Regions from separate parts of the Mesorhizobium sp. M1A.F.Ca.ET.072.01.1.1 genome, predicted to be linked through region 2. Evidence: riboswitches for the same ligand, from Rfam matches in the RefSeq annotation. Region 2 holds a riboswitch; the other holds the start of a gene.

Region 1 (5,614 bases), on a different contig from region 2:
CAATAAGATATAATCCATCGCCCGCGAACCCTGATCTGCATCTCGTCGACATCCAAGTGCCGGTGCGACGCGCTTTGTTTCACTTGAAATGCATTTCCGATGGGCGGTCCCGGCTATGAGCGCGTCAGAATCATTCGACAGTGACTGATTTTGCGAGGTTGCGCGGCTGGTCGACATCTGTGCCCATGATGACCGCTGTCTGATAGGCAAGAAGCTGTATGGGCAGCGAGAAGATCATCGGCGCGATAATCTCGTCGACAGGTGGCAGCACGATCGTGTGCATCTTGGATGCGGTTGCTCCTTTTTCATCGGTGACGAGGATAACCCGCCCTCCACGGGCGGCGACTTCCTCCATATTGGAGACGGTCTTGTTGAAAAAGCGATCAAATGGCGCGATGACGATCACCGGCATGTTCTTGTCTATCAATGCGATCGGACCGTGCTTCAATTCACCCGCCGCATAGCCCTCGGCGTGGATGTAGGAAATCTCCTTGAGCTTCAGCGCACCTTCCATCGCCAGTGGGAAACTGGTGCCACGGCCAAGATACAGGACGTCATGATACTTGGACAATTCGCGCGCCAGAAGCTCTATCTTAGGTTGGATGCTGTTCAGGACCTGGCCCATAATGCGCGGCATTTCGGCAAGGCTTCGGACCAGCGCCTGCACCTCCTTTTCGGTTACCGTTCCGCGGGTCCGGGCGGCGCTGATGGCAAGTGCGGCAAGAACGGCAAGCTGGCAAGTGAAGGCCTTGGTGGAGGCGACGCCGATCTCCGGGCCGGCAAGGATCGGGAAGACCGCGTCGGCCTCCCGAGCGATACTCGATTCGGCGGCATTGACGATCGCGCCAATTTTCAGTCCAAGCTTCTTGCAGTATCTCAGCGAGGCTAGCGTATCGGCGGTTTCGCCAGATTGCGAAATGAAAAGAGCAGCAGACTGGGGCGACAACGGGATCTCGCGGTAGCGAAATTCGGACGCAACGTCGATTTCGACTGGCAGGCGAGCATAGCGCTCGAACCAGTATTTTCCGATCAGTCCGGCAAGGTAGGCGGTGCCGCAGGCAGAGATCGCCAGGCTTGGAATGCTGGCAAAATCGAAGCTAGGAACCGGATCGGCGCGATTCTCTATCAAGCTGACATAATGGGCGAGCACACGGCCGATGGCCTCGGGCTGCTCGTAGATTTCCTTCTCCATGAAGTGGCGATGTTTGCCCTTGTCGGCCAGATAAGCCGCGGCCATGGAGGTCTGACGCGGACGCTCTACGGGGTAGCCGTCGAAATCGAAGATATCGGCACCCCCCTTGCCGATTACGGCCCAGTCACCGTCGATGAGATAGGTGACTTCATTCGTGAAGGGGGCAAGCGCGATCGCGTCGGATGCTAGAAACATCTCGCCGTCGCCGTGGCCGATTGCCAGCGGTGGTCCATTGCGCGCTGCGATGATGCTCGACGGATCATCCTCAAAAAGGATGGCGAGCGCGTAGGCGCCCTTGATGCGTTTCAGCATGGCATGCATCGCTTCGCCCCGCCCCATGCCCTCCTGGCGATGTCTTGCCACAAGATGCGCGACGACCTCCGTGTCGGTGTCGGTCTGGAAATCGGCTCCCGCCGCCGTCAATTCCTCCTTCAGCTCGGCAAAATTCTCGATAATGCCGTTATGAACGACGGCCACACCGCCGGTAAAGTGCGGGTGCGCATTGCCTTCCGTCGGCGCTCCGTGGGTTGCCCAGCGCGTGTGGGCGATCCCGATGGAGCCGTTTAGCGGCTCTGCCTTCAGTCTCGTCTCGAGATTGACGAGCTTGCCCTCAGCGCGCCTGCGCTGCAAGGCGCCCCCGGTGATCGTCGCAACACCGGCGGAATCATAGCCGCGATATTCCAGACGCTTCAAGGCGTCGACCAACCGCTCCGACACGGGTTGTTGCCCAACAATACCAACAATCCCGCACATGCCGTCTCCGTTTTTTCCGGCAGCCTCAGTCGACGCACAAATCACTACGAGGGATACCCACGCTGCAATTCAGGATCCTCTAATACGATTTTGTTGGGACGGTAAAATTGATTGTTGGAATAGCAGTCATCCACCGAATAAATGGACCAAGATGCGCGATGGCATTCCAACAGAGCCTTTCGATGCTGCATGTACCGATTGACGTGCACATCGAGTCGGCACTCGACGCGGATGTGAAGTCGTGGCTCCCCTTCGCGGCGCAAAAGACCGACGAGCTGGTCGTCCTTGCCCGGCCGAAGGCCGGGACGAGGTCGCCGCTGGTGTCTATGACATTCACTCGCCCGGGATCCCAGAAGTGGCCGAGATTTTAAACCTCATCATTCTTGGGCGCCATCGATTGTTGGATGGTCAACTGCGGGGTGAATCCCGACAGCGGTCTCAAAACGCGCGGATGGGAGGAGGTCCGCCCTGTCCTGATGAACATGGTGGCTGCGGCACACGCAATTCGGGAAAAAGCGGAGACGGCGTAGACCTCGGTGACACTCGCCGGCGGTTGCATCGACCTCTGGTGGCGCCGAACAAGCTACGGCGAGCTCGGCATTGGCTGGCCGCAAGCCGAAGTATCTGGGAACGCCGGCATCTGCCAAGCGTGCCCGCAAGAAAGCCGCAGCCTGACCGGACTTTTCAGGCTCGACTAAGCGGATCCGGCACGATTTCGCAACTGCGATATAGAATTTGTGCATTGCAATATACCCTTCTGTCGGTATGATCATGTTGTCGGCCATCTACTCCTCCCAGATGTGGTGCCGACGCTGAGCGGGGCGCACCTCCTCCCGCGTCTCACTCGAAATAGAGCCCGCTGCCACCTCCTCCCGGCAGCGGGCTTTGCCTGAGGCGCGATTTCGGTGGGCCGACGCATGGGGCTAAGCGAGGCGAATATTCCGAACTTCCAGGCTTTTCTTACCCTGCCCGCATTGGACAAACACCTTCTGCCCCTCCATCAGCAGTGCTCAGTCCTGAGCGAGTCTGCCGGTGGCATGAACGAATATGCTCTTCTCACCGTTTTCAGGAGCAATGAAGCCCGAAGCCCTTTTAGGCATTTTTCCTTGTTCCTCCCTACACGCGACTTGGAAGTCACTGCGACAGTACAAAGTGCATTCACATAATGACATAAAGATTTCTTTATGCGATGTTGACAAAAGACCTGACTGCTGTGATTGTGTCCAAGCCATGGTTCTCCGTACGGCGCTGCCGCAGCGGAGCTAAGAGGGAAGCCGGTGCGATACCGGCGCTGCCCCCGCAACTGTTAGAGGCGAGCCGACCCCACTCATGTCACTGAGGCGAACAGCCTCGGGAAGACGGGTAGAGGCTATGACCCCCGAGCCAGGAGACCTGCCACGGCGAACTATTGTCCACGGGCGGGGTGTCTCGGTGGCCGCTGCAGCCCGGCGTTCGTACCGGCCTACTGGCGCCTTCGTTGTCCCCCACGCCCCAACCATCGGGGTATCGCATGACTCTCTCTCAGCAAATTCCTGTAGCAACGCTTGGTGTGCCGCGTATCGGTCGCAGGCGGGAATTGAAATTCGCGCTTGAAAGCTATTGGTCCGGAAAATCTTGCGCCGCCGAGCTTCTCGCGACGGCAAAGGCGCTCCGTGTCGCGAACTGGGAAGAGCAGCGCGATCGCGGTGTGTCGAAAATCCCGTCGAACGACTTTTCGCTCTACGACCATGTACTCGACACCGCCGCCATGGTCGGCGCCGTGCCGTCCCGCTACGCATGGAATGGCGGCGAGGTCCCACTCGACATCTATTTCGCTATGGCCCGCGGCAACCAAGGTCAGACGGGAAATTGCGACTCTGGTCGGGAGCATGCGGCTTGCCCTGCCCTAACCGCGATGGAAATGACCAAATGGTTCGACACCAACTATCATTACATTGTGCCGGAACTTGAGGACGATCAGGCGTTCACACTCTCGTCGACCAAACCGGTTGATTACTTCCTCGAGGCTAAAGCCCTGGGCATTCATACACGCCCGGTCATCCTTGGACCGGTCACTTTTCTCAAGCTCGCGAAGTCACCTGCCGAAGGTTTCAATCCCCTCGCGCTCCTGCCGCGGCTTCTGCCCGTCTACGAGCAACTCCTGCGGAGGTTAAAATTTACGGGATCCGATTGGGTGCAGATCGATGAGCCAGCGCTCGTGCTCGATCTAAACCCCTACGAACGAACCGCACTTGAATTTGCCTATGGGCAGCTGTCGAAGGCCGCGCCCGAGCTGAAGATCATGCTGGCTACTTACTTCGGGCCGCTGGGGGACAATCTCGAGACGGCGATATCGCTGCCTGTGGCCGGCCTGCATCTTGATCTCTCGCGTGCTCCCGAGCAGTTGGAGACGGCTGGTCGGCTCGCGCCTAAGGATCTGGTGTTATCGCTTGGCTTGATCAATGGCCGCAACGTCTGGCGCGCGAATCTCACTGCCATTCTCGACCGCATCAAGCCGATCGTCGCGGGCTGGCCCTTGGACCGAGTCGAGATCGCGCCTTCATGCTCGATGCTGCATGTGCCGATAGACTTGCGTATGGAGACGGTACTGGATGCGAACATCAGGTCGTGGCTCGCCTTCGCGGCCCAGAAGACCGACGAGCTGGTTATCCTCGCCCGGGCCTTGTCCCAAGGTAGAGATGCCGTGGCTGGCGAGTTGAAAGCTTCTAGCGAGGCTGCCTCGAGTCGCGCAACATCCACGAAGGTCCATGACCCGCTCGTTGAAGGGCGGATCGCCGACATCAACGGCGCTATGAAGCAACGAAAGAGCGCATTTGCCGAGCGTTCCAGGGTCCAGGCCCGCACGCTCGGCCTGCCGCCGTTCCCGACGACGACCATTGGATCCTTTCCGCAGACGCCTCAGGTGCGCAAAGCGCGTTCCGCTCACGCGAAGGGCCAGCTCAGCTATGTCGATTACGAAACCTTTCTGAAGAAGGAGACCGAGGCTGCTATTCGCTGGCAGGAGGAGATCGGGCTGGACGTGCTGGTGCATGGCGAGTTCGAACGAAACGACATGGTACAGCATTTCGGCGAGCAACTTTCCGGCTTCGCCTTCACCGAACATGGCTGGGTGCAGAGCTATGGGTCGCGCTACGTGCGTCCCCCCATCATCTTCGGCGACGTATCGCGCCCCAATCCGATGACGGTGCGCTGGTGGCAATTCGCCCAGTCACTTACGCAAAAGCCTGTGAAGGGAATGCTCACAGGTCCAGTGACCATTCTCAATTGGTCTTTTGTTCGCGACGACGTACCCCGCTCCGAGGTCTGCCGCCAGATCGCGCTCGCTATTCGCGATGAAGTGACGGACCTCGAAAGATCCGGCGCAAGGATGATCCAGATCGACGAGGCTGCGTTTCGCGAAGGCTTGCCGCTGCGCAAGTGCGACTGGAAGGTCTATCTCGACTGGTCGGTCGAATGTTTCCGGATCGCTTCAACAGGTGTAAAGGACTCGACTCAGATCCACACCCACATGTGCTATTCGGAGTTCAACGAGATCATCGACGCGATCGCTGAGCTTGACGCGGATGTAATTTCGATTGAGACATCGCGCTCGGCAATGGACCTGCTGGACGCCTTTACGAGCTCTAAATATCCCAACGAAATCGGTCCCGGAGTCTATGACATCCACTC
Region 2 (5,614 bases):
CGATCAGCTCCGCGCGCAGTTCGGTCGCCAGCTGCGGCAGCTCGCTTTCATCAAGTGCCCGCAAATCCGCGGGGATGCGGACTTTGTCGAGGAGCGGCGTGTCAGGCTTCGGGTTCACTCTGGGACGGCCTGTCAACTTAACCTTGGGTTAACCTTCAAATATGCGCTTTGCTATGCGCGAGATAGGCTGACGGCGCGCCAATGTAAATGCGTGTCAGTGACGCGCCTGGCGCAGAATGTCCATCCTGCGCTAACCTTCCGGCAGCGGAATGAATTCTTCCTCATCGCCAGGAACGATATCGAAGCGGCCCGTCTTCCATTCTTCCTTGGCCTGCTCGATGCGTTCTTTCGAGGACGAAACGAAATTCCACCAGATATAACGCTTGGAGCCCAGCGACGCTCCGCCGAACAGCATGAAATGCGCGCCGCGCTCGGACGACACGACGATTTCCTCGCCCGGTTTGAACACCAAAAGCCGCTCGGCCGGGAAACGGTCGCCGGCAATCGAAACCTCGCCCTCCAGCGTGTAGATGGCGCGTTCCTCGGCGTCGGCGGGGATTTTGACGCTGGCGCCCGCCGCCAGCCGCAGATCGGCATAGAGCGTTTCCGAGGCGGTCGCGACGGGCGAGCGCAGCCCGGAAAATTCGCCGATGACGACGCGGCCGCTAACGCCCTCGGCATCGATTTCGGGCAGTTGGACGACCGACGTGTTCGCGAACACCGGGGCGATTTCTTCCTTGCTGTCCGGCAGCGCCAGCCAGGTTTGCAGGCCGGAAATCGACATCGGCGCGCCGCGCAATTCCTCGGGCGTGCGCTCGGAATGAACGATGCCGCGGCCGGCGGTCATCAAATTCACGTCGCCCGGCGCGATCACCATTTCGGTGCCGAGCGAGTCGCGATGCCTGATCTTGCCGTCGAACAGATAGGTGACGGTGGACAGCCCGATATGCGGATGCGGGCGCACGTCGATCGCGTGGCCGGCACGCAGGATGGCCGGGCCCATGCGGTCGAAGAAGATGAACGGACCGACCAGCCTGCGTTTCGCCGTCGGCAAGGCGCGGCGAACCTCGAAGCCGCCAATGTCCTTGGCGTTCGGAATGACCATCAACTCGATCTGGTCGCAGGCGAAGGCGTCGCCGGCCTCAGGATCGTTGCCCGGAAAGAAGCTCATGACCGGCGTCAGGCGAAGCGGAGCGCGGATCGGGCCTTCGCCTTGGCGGCCTCTTCCTCGCGGTTGCGCGGATGCTGGGTGGTTTCGAGGCTGTCAAGCAGCTCGCGCGCGGCGGCGGCGATCGCCTCGACGGCGTGGTTGAAGGCATGCTCGTTGCGCTTGGACGGCTTGGTCGCGCCGCTCAGCTTGCGCACGAACTGCAGCGCCGCGTCATGGACCTCGTCGTCGGTCGCCGGCGGATCGAAGTTGAACAGGGTCTTGATGTTTCGGCACATGCTTTAACTCCTTACCTGCTTTCTGCCCGAACCGGTCTGACATTGTGCACCGAGGTGTGTTGAGATTCAGGTCAGACCGAGCCGAAAATGGCGGGTTCCGAGAACCGGACCGGAGCGTACTTGAAGGACGTGAGCACCGGAACCGCAGAAAGCCGCGTTTGCAGGCGGCCTCACCTGAATATCAATACACCTCACTCGGCGTCGAGCGGCTCCGTTCCAACCGGCTTGCCGTCGCGCGAGAGCCTGATCTTCTCGACCTTGTCCTCGGCGGCCTTGAGCAAGCGGTCGCAATGAGCCTTCAGCGCCTCGCCGCGCTCGTAGATCTTGATCGACTGGTCGAGCGGAACGTCGCCGCGCTCCAGATCATCGACGATCTTCTCCAGCGCGTCGAGCGCCTGTTCGAAGCTCATCGCCTTGACGTCTTGGTTAGCTTCATCAGCCATCATTCATCCCTTCATCAGCCGCCCGACATGGGCGGCGACCGAAAATGCCAATCCTTGCAGATCGTAACCGCCCTCCAGCAGGCTGACGAGCCGGTTGCCGCTGTGGCGCCCGGCGCGCTCCATCAGCTGGCCGGTCGCCCAGTCGAAATCATCCTCGGTCAGGTTGATCGCGGCCAGCGGATCGCGATGGTGCGCATCGAAACCGGCGGAAATGATGATCAGATCCGGCTGGAAGGCGTCGATCGACGGCAGCACGCGCGACAGGAAGGCGTCGCGGAACGTGTCGCTGCCGGTGCTCGGCGCAAGCGGCGCGTTGACGATGTTGCCGGCGCCGGTCTCGCTCTTGGCACCGGTGCCCGGATAAAGCGGCATCTGGTGGGTCGAGCAATAGAGCACCGACGGATCGTCCCAGAAAATGTCCTGCGTGCCGTTGCCGTGATGCACATCCCAATCGACGATGGCGACGCGCTCGGCCAGATGCTTCTCCTGCGCATAACGGGCGGCGATCGCCGCGGTGTTGAACAGGCAAAAGCCCATCGCGGTCGCTTTTTCGGCGTGATGGCCGGGCGGACGCGCGGCAACGAAGACATTGGCGGCACGGCCCTCGAACACATCGTCGACGGCGGCGTTCGCCGCGCCGATCGCCGTCACCGCCGCATGCCAGCTTTTCGGGCTGGCGCTGGTGTCGGCATCGATCGAGACGATCCCCGTCTCGGGAATCGCAGCGCGGACACGGCCGACGAAATCCTCCGGATGCGCGTAAAGGATAGTCGCCTCGTCGCCTTCCGGCGCCTCGACGCGGTCGAGGGCCGAAAAAGCCTCGTCGTCGAGCACGCGCTCGATGGCGCGCAAACGGTCGGGCCGCTCGGGGTGGCCGGGCGGCGTGAGGTGTTCCAGGAATACCGGATGAGTGTAGAGACGAGTGGTCATGGCGCCTAATCTAGGCACCTGTCGCACGGATAGCCATGTTTCAGCGCCGAATGATTGGGGAAATCGCGCCCAATCGTGTCGCTGGCGGCATTGGCCCGGCTTCGGCTTCGCGATAAGGTCGCGTCGCTGCCTGGTGCCCGCAACGCGGGAGAATCGGGAACACGGTTGAAATCCGTGGCGTGCCCAACGCTGTGAGGGGGACCGCGCCGGCAAACGCCACTGTCCCAGACGGGAAGGCGCCGGATGCGGGTCGATCCCGAGCCAGAAGACCGGCCCGGCAGACATGGTCATCCGCATGGTCAGGCGGAGGACTGCTTATCGCAAGGGGACAAGCGATGCAGGCACGAACAGCCGCCGCCGGCGGCGATGACTTTGACCAATTGGCGCGCGACGCCGTCTACCGGGCCATGTTCACCCGGCGCGACGTGCGCAGCCATTTCCTTACCGACGATCTCGACGACAGCGTTTTGGCGCGGCTGCTCACCGCGGCACACCACGCGCCGTCGGTCGGCTACATGCAGCCCTGGAACTTCATCATCATCCGGGACGCCACAAGGCGGCGGCAGGTGCGCGACCTTTTCCTCGCCGCGCGCGAACAGGAACTGCCGGCGATCGAGGTGGAGCGGCGGGCGCTCTACCGCAAGCTGAAGCTCGAGGGCATCTGCGAAAGCGCGCTCAACCTGTGCATCACCTGCGACCGCCAGCGCTCGAAGAACTCGCCGCTCGGGCGCTGGCACAATCCGGAGATGGACCTCTACAGCACCGTCTGCGCGGTGCAGAATTTCTGGCTCGCGGCGCGGGCGGAAGGCGTCGGGGTCGGCTGGGTGAGCATCATCGAGCCCGAAGCGCTGAAGCGACTGCTGTCGATCCCCGAGCACGTCACGCCGATCGCCTATCTCTGCGTCGGCCGCGTCTCGGAATTCGCGCCGAGGCCCGACCTCGAAGCGCATGGCTGGGGCAAGCGCCTGCCGCTGCCCGAGCTGGTGATGAGCGAGACCTTTTGCGGCGCCGGCGAGGCGCCGCTCAAATCGGCGATCGCTCGCCTTGGTTCCCGTGAAGGGGCGAAGCCGTGATCAGGCGGCCTTCGTGGCCGGGGCTGCTGCTCAAGCGGTCCTTGGCGAATCCCAGCGCGAGCCGCCGAAGGGGCTGAGCGCCTTGTCGCGCAGCTCCCTGAACTTGGACGAGGCTTCGGCCAGGCGCCGGTCCCATTCCGGATTGGGGACCTGGCCCTCGATGGCGGCGAAGTAGACCTGCATCAGCGAAGCGATGGCGAAGGGCTCGATGAAAGCCGCCTTGAAGGCCCAGGCGAAGACGATGGCCAACACGAAGGCCCAGCCGGCAAGCTGGCCCGGCATGGCCCAGAGGATCGCGGCGGCGGGCGCCAGCATCAAAAGAAAGATGACGAAGGAAACACCCCACATGATCACCGCCAGCCAGACGGCGTTCTTGACCATCAACTTGCCGTTCTGCGCGTAGAGCACGACGCCTTGCCTGGCGGTCTCGAAAGGCGAGTTGGAATTGGTGCGGATGTTGTAGCCGAGGATGATCTCGTCGACATAGGTCAGCGACAGGCGGATGACGGTATTGATGAAGCTCACCAGACCGCTTAAGCCTGGAATGGGTAGGAACGCAGCAATGCCGCCGATCAGCCCTGTGATGGCGCGGATGGCGCCTTTCACCAGCTGGTCGACGACGAAAAGGATGTTGGCCTCGGCGAAGCGCTTCGTCACCACTTCGCGCGCATAGGCGATCTGGCCCTGGCCGTCGGGAACGTCCTGCCCGTCGATCAGATGGACCATGACGGCGATATGGCCTGCCTTGAGCACATAGAGAATGTATTCGCGGATCCAGTAGACGGCGATCGAGACCACGCCGAAGCCGACCACCCCACCCCACAAGGCAAAGGACATCGGCCCGTCCGGATCGGTCGAGATGTGGCCGACGCCGTAACCGACGCTGGCGCCGGTGCCGGTCGCTGTTATGTAGGCCACCGTGATGCCGAAATAGACGATGATGCGAAAGACGATGAACGGCCACGTCCGCATCATGATGGACACCGACCGGCCGATGCTGAAGTCCCACATGGCCCCGACCCTCCGCCTCAGAGAATTGGCGGGAGAGGATGCGCTCGCTCCTGCCAAAGTCAATGTCGGAGGGATTTTGAGCGGGGGACAATTGTCTGAGGCAGCGCGGACCCGAGTGATTGCCCGGAACGCCGCGACCGGATGCTATTTGGTTTTCAGGCCTTCCAGCAGCTGCTTGAACGCCGCCACAACCTTCTTCGACGTCGCTTCCGGATCCTTGGCATTGGCGATGCGCTGCGAGGCCTGGCTACTGGCGCCGTTGATGAGCCGCGCTGCGGTCTCGGGATCGAGATCGGGAACGACGACGCCCTCCTCCTGCAGCTTTGACAGGTGATCGGCCATTGAAGCCGTGCAGGCGCTGGCGTTGGGCCACTGAGCCGGATCGCCGAGCACGGCCGGGCCGTCCCTGAACATGATGCGCTGGATTTCCGGCTCAAGCGCCATCTCGATATAGGTGGTGCATTCGTCGACGAAATGCTGCCAGCGAGTAGGCGCCCGCGAGGCCACCTCGTTCACCCGCGCCGCCATCTCGGCGTCGATCTCGGCGATCACCGCCTGCAGGAGTCCCTTCTTGTCGCCGAAATGATGATAGAGCGCGCCGCGCGTCAGACCCGCCGAAGCGGTGAAATCGTCCATCGAGGCCTCGGCATAGCCGATCGTGCCGAAGGCATGGCGCGCGGCCGCGATCAGCTTGGCGCGCGTCTCGGCGAT

The links. Region 2 has a riboswitch for cobalamin ahead of bluB (5,6-dimethylbenzimidazole synthase). Riboswitches for the same ligand answer to the same signal wherever they lie in the genome.
Region 1: another riboswitch for cobalamin. It lies ahead of metE (5-methyltetrahydropteroyltriglutamate--homocysteine S-methyltransferase); the one in region 2 lies ahead of bluB (5,6-dimethylbenzimidazole synthase).

The regions. Positions count from the first base shown of each region.
Region 1 covers NZ_RZSF01000022.1:224-5,837, reverse strand. Annotated here, with positions in the region: gene glmS (glutamine--fructose-6-phosphate transaminase (isomerizing)) at 131-1,945, opposite strand; partial or broken gene EOA32_RS05570 (hypothetical protein) at 2,250-2,475, shown strand; cobalamin riboswitch at 3,160-3,360, shown strand; gene metE (5-methyltetrahydropteroyltriglutamate--homocysteine S-methyltransferase) at 3,456-5,614, shown strand, end outside.
Region 2 covers NZ_RZSF01000302.1:1,395-7,008, forward strand. Annotated here, with positions in the region: partial or broken gene dxs (1-deoxy-D-xylulose-5-phosphate synthase) at 1-118, opposite strand, end outside; gene EOA32_RS29355 (pirin family protein) at 251-1,171, opposite strand; gene EOA32_RS29360 (DUF2277 domain-containing protein) at 1,180-1,446, opposite strand; gene EOA32_RS29365 (exodeoxyribonuclease VII small subunit) at 1,638-1,889, opposite strand; gene EOA32_RS29370 (histone deacetylase family protein) at 1,893-2,819, opposite strand; cobalamin riboswitch at 2,934-3,112, shown strand; gene bluB (5,6-dimethylbenzimidazole synthase) at 3,155-3,892, shown strand; gene EOA32_RS29380 (hypothetical protein) at 3,923-4,903, opposite strand; gene EOA32_RS29385 (TetR/AcrR family transcriptional regulator) at 5,048-5,614, opposite strand, start outside.